2 regions of the Blautia sp. BCRC 81119 genome follow, and region 1 is predicted to be linked to the other one. Evidence: riboswitches for the same ligand, from Rfam matches in the RefSeq annotation. Region 1 holds a riboswitch; the other holds the start of a gene.
The links. Region 1 has a riboswitch for FMN ahead of DMI82_RS16435 (ECF transporter S component). Riboswitches for the same ligand answer to the same signal wherever they lie in the genome.

Region 1 (2,469 bases):
CGGAACTTGAGCAGGGCTCCGATTATGAAGTAACTTATGAAAATAACATCAATGCAGGAACTGCGACTATAAAGATCACGGGAAAAGATATTTTCTGCGGTACAGTAGAGCGGAGTTTCAAGATTACGCCAGATGAAAATGGAATGCATGTGTGCTATTTTGCGGAAAATAATGAAACCTACCTGGAAACCACCTTTAAAGGAAAAAAAGTGGAACCGGAAGTGGTAATTGACGGACTGGTACGGGGGAAAGATTATACGGTAACCTATGTTAATAATGAAAAGCCTGGTGAAGCTCGTGCAGAGCTCACGGGAATCGGCAATTATAAAGGATCGGAAACATTATATTTTACTATTTACGGAAAACTACCGGCTGCGGATCCAATAGCTGATCAGACATATACAGGAAATGAGATCACACCGGACATCGTGATACCCGGATTGAAAGCCGGCGAAGATTATTATATGTATTACGAGGATAATCAGTATCCGGGTGTGGCAACGGTAACCATTTATGGTACCGGTTATTATAAAGGTACTGCAACCATTCATTTCAAGATCATAAAAAAGACAGAAAAGTTTGTCAGCAATGTTAAGCTAAACAGAACCTCTTACACTTATACGGGAAAAACCATCCGGCCATCAGTAACCGTAACTGTAAATGGAAAGAAGATCGGTGCGAGTGCTTATAAGCTGTATTACAAAAATAATAAAAACTCCGGAATTGGAACTGTGCAGGTCAGAGGGACTGGAAAATACAGTCGTATCAACAAAACGATTACCTTTAAGATCCTGCCTCCAAAAACTCTGCTGACAGGACTGAAAAAAGCAAACAGATCCTTTATCGCAAGCTGGAAGAAAAATATACAGGCAACCGGCTATCAGATCCAGTATGCAGCAGACAGCAGATTTACAAAAGAAAGAAAAACGGTCACAGTTGGAAAACAGTCTGCGACCAGATATAAGATATCAGGACTGAAAAACAAAAAGACCTATTATGTCCGCATCCGGTCATATAAAAGAGTCGGAAAAAAGATTCTTTACAGTAGCTGGAGTACGGTAAAGAAAATCCGGGTTTGATCATAAATGAGCGGATCTCAGACCCATATAAATGGAGAACAATACTTCCGGGACAGAATTAAGCCTTGTAATTATAAAAAGAGCGCGTTATAATGAACTCATAAAAAAGGAAATTTCTTCGGGGCAGGGTGTGATTCCCTACCGGCGGTATAGTCCGCGACCCGCTTTGGCGGCTGATCTGGTGAAATTCCGGAACCGACAGTAAAGTCTGGATGAGAGAAGAACGCGCAGTATTTAAAGAACGTGCTCAGTGCCCCGGGAAGAAGCTCCCGGGGCTTTTTATGTGAAGAAATAGAAATTTTTTTCGCATAAAGATTTCTTGTGGAAATTTTCTTTGAATATTTCTGAAGAAGGAGAGAGAGTTATGAGTGAACAGATATTACAGAGAGGAAATGCCGTGGAAAGAAGCAGAACAAGAACCATCGCGCAGGTAGCCATGCTTGGTGCTGTGGCAGGAGTATTAATGAATCTTGAGTTTCCGATCCCGTTTCTTGCACCATCTTTTTATCAGCTTGATTTTTCCGAGGTACCGGTTATGGTAGGAACCTTCGCTATGGGACCTGTGGCAGGTATCCTGATCGAACTTGTGAAGATTCTCGTACATCTTGTGACTAAGGGGACCATGACTGCCGGTGTTGGTGATGTTGCCAATTTCCTGTTTGGATGTGCCTATGTGGTACCGGCCGGCCTGATCTACCGTTTCCGTCACAAAAAGAGCAGAGTACATGCAGTTGCAGGTATGGCAGCAGGAACAGTCCTGACAGCGATCCTTGCATGCTTTGTCAATGCCTTTGTATTGCTTCCGGCTTACGGTAAGGCGTTTGGAATGCCGATCGAGACCTTTATCCAGATGGGAAGCGCAGTACACAGCTCCGTAAACGGACTGCTTACCTTTGCACTGCTGATCATTGCTCCGTTTAATATCTTTAAATATGCACTGACATCTCTGATCGTATTTGTAATTTATAAGAAGATCCGTGTTGTACTGAAGGGTGACTGATCATAAGCAGCTGCCGGAGGATGAAGAAAAGATCAGAAATTGGTGGTTTCAGATAAATATCTGAGAATGTGAGAAATGCCATGTAATATATTGCCGATGGGCAGTAAATTACATGGCATTTTTTATGTTATAGGAAATTACTCCGTAATGTTCCCATAACATAAAAAAGCCCTCCGGGCAGGATCGCACTGCGACGGAGAGGAATAATGTCGCTGAAGCGACCCGTCGCAGGCGGAGAATCCTGCAAGCAGGATTCTTTCTTGTGTCAGGCGTTTTGTTCTGCAGCTTTCATGACTCCAAGCTCACGTCTGGCAAAAACAACGGCCAGCACAAATGCAGAGGTATCTGCAATTGGTCCTGCGTACATGACGCCATCGATTCCGAAGAAGA
Region 2 (2,469 bases), on a different contig from region 1:
GGATCCCTGATTCTCCTGTCAGCTGTATATAACGGACTTTTCCTTTCTCTTCTACGATTCCTGTAAACATGATTCCTCCTGTTTTTTCTCACACACCTGACATCTTATCCGGATGTCCTCACCGATCTGGCAGATATCTGTATATTTCAGTTCTACTGCTTCAGACGGGAATTCAACTCCGATACCTTCTACCGGTGTCTTCCCGGCCACACCACCAAACAGCTTTGGTGCCACAAAAGCCTGTACTTCCTTTACAATTCCGGCTCGCAGGGCACTGTCATTTAACGTACCGCCTCCCTCCAGGAGGATGCTGTCAATACCCCTGTTTCCAAGATCTGTCATCAACTTTTTAAGGTCTATCTGATCCTTTTCATCCGGACAGTAAATGGTCTCAACTCCCATGGTATGTAATATTTTTATTTTTTCTTCTGTATTTTTCTGATCTGCATAAGCCACGATCGTCCGGTACTTTTCCGCACTTTTTACGATCTGACTGTCCGGCGGGATCCTGAGCTTACTGTCGCACACAATCCTGACAGGACTTTTCCAGCCTTCTACCCGGACGTTCAACATCGGATCATCTGCAAGCACAGTTCCAATACCTGCCATGATCCCCATGTACTGATGCCGCATATGCTGTACTTCTTTTCTTGCCGCTTCTCCGGTGATCCATTTTGATGCTCCTGTCTTCGTTGCGATCTTCCCATCCAGTGTCATGGCATACTTCATCACCACGTATGGGGTTTTCGTAGTAATATAATGGAAAAAAACCGGATTCAGCTGATCACATTCTTCTCTCATAAAATCTTCAACTACTGTTACACCGGCTTCCCTTAACATCTGTACACCTTTTCCTGCCACTTTCGGATTCGGATCTCGGGAACCGATCACCACTTTTCTGATCTTCTGTTCAATGATCGCTTCCGTACATGGAGGTGTTTTTCCATGATGACAGCAAGGCTCCAGCGTAACATAAATCACCGCACCTTCTGCTGATTCTGTGAGGGAAGCAATTGCATTACGTTCCGCATGAAGTTCTCCATACTTTTTATGATAGCCTTCCCCGATGATCCTTCCGTCTTTTACGATCACTGCCCCTACCATCGGATTGGGATTCGTCCAGCCTTCTCCTTTTTTGGCCAGCTGAATCGCCCGAAGCATATATTCCTGATCCGTCATTTTTATTCCTTCTTTCTTATTCCTGTTCTTTGCCTGGTGCGCCGAGGCTTTTAGACCTGTGCAATCGGATTCACAGGCAAGTGAGTGGTATATTTATTTCGAAAACGATGTGCCAAATACAAAAAAAGCCTGCAGAAATATCTGCAGGGTGGAATTGATCTGTTACATATGATCAATAAATGAATGTCTGATTATTTCCTACATAAAAAGCTCTGAAATGGATCACCATCTCAGAGCTCTGATACTACATTCATTCATACAAAAATCAACTGTACTATCATCTTCTTCCATCCAGACTATACTGTCGGCCCCGGAATCTCACCGGATCATACCTTTCGGCTCGCGGGCTCTACCGCCGGTAGGGAATCACACCCTGCCCTGAAGATATCTTTTTGTTTATTTTAATACTTTATCTGTCATTTGTAAAGCGGAATTTTTATTTTACTCATTCCATGCGGAATATTATCATTGAACGGTAACGAAACTAATCACTAATCCGCATACTATACTCATCTTTTTTTGTATATAACCAATTCAGGATTTTCACCGTCTTTCTCATATGTACATATCATAATAAAATCCATATTTGCCAGAATACCGAAGTATCTGTCCCCTCCGAATTCAGATTCCATTTGATTTCCCAGATAAGTTTTCTGGTCATCCAGAAATTTCACTTTTTGTCCATTTGGCAGTGCATATTCCAGATTTACATATTTACCTACAAGTGCATTCAGTCTGTCTACCCTTGGAAGTCCATCTATATGTAAATCATTTATTTCATTTATCAATTGCATTTTAAACTCTTCAAACTGCCCATTGTCACTAAGTTCATCATACCTTTTCCAGTAATCTAACTTTGGAAGCATTTCTTTCAGATAAGTGCGTGCCTGTTCTTCGGTAAAGCTTTCATTTACCATATTCTTTACACAAACATCAATCAATTCATCCATATCATTATATGTGTATGTTCCATCTGCATAGCACCACTTACAATACTCCTCATTTAATGTGCCATCCTTATCACGTCCCAATATGGAATCATCATCAATTGGCATCCCGCAGCACTGACAGATCAGCTTTCTGGGTTCTCCCAAAAGCGTATTGATCGATACATCAAATTCTTTCGATAAGAGCTTAAGTGTATCAGTATTCGGAACGGTATCTCCATTTTCCCAGCGTGATACAGCCTGTCTCGTTACCATGATTTTATCTGCCAGCTCGTCCTGTGACATTCCTCTTTCCGTTCTAAGTTTTAAGATTACATTTTTTGTTTCCATAGCCGTCACCTCC

Region 2: linked by a shared signal. The riboswitch ahead of ribD (bifunctional diaminohydroxyphosphoribosylaminopyrimidine deaminase/5-amino-6-(5-phosphoribosylamino)uracil reductase RibD) and the one ahead of DMI82_RS16435 (ECF transporter S component) in region 1 are both predicted to bind FMN.

Annotation. Positions count from the first base shown of each region.
Region 1 covers NZ_QJHD01000031.1:3,150-5,618, reverse strand. Annotated here, with positions in the region: gene DMI82_RS16440 (fibronectin type III domain-containing protein) at 1-1,079, shown strand, start outside; FMN riboswitch at 1,190-1,307, shown strand; gene DMI82_RS16435 (ECF transporter S component) at 1,444-2,079, shown strand; gene DMI82_RS16430 (MATE family efflux transporter) at 2,345-2,469, opposite strand, start outside.
Region 2 covers NZ_QJHD01000003.1:193,434-195,902, reverse strand. Annotated here, with positions in the region: gene ribE (riboflavin synthase) at 1-70, opposite strand, end outside; gene ribD (bifunctional diaminohydroxyphosphoribosylaminopyrimidine deaminase/5-amino-6-(5-phosphoribosylamino)uracil reductase RibD) at 52-1,179, opposite strand; FMN riboswitch at 1,455-1,569, opposite strand; gene DMI82_RS03030 (zinc ribbon domain-containing protein) at 1,689-2,456, opposite strand.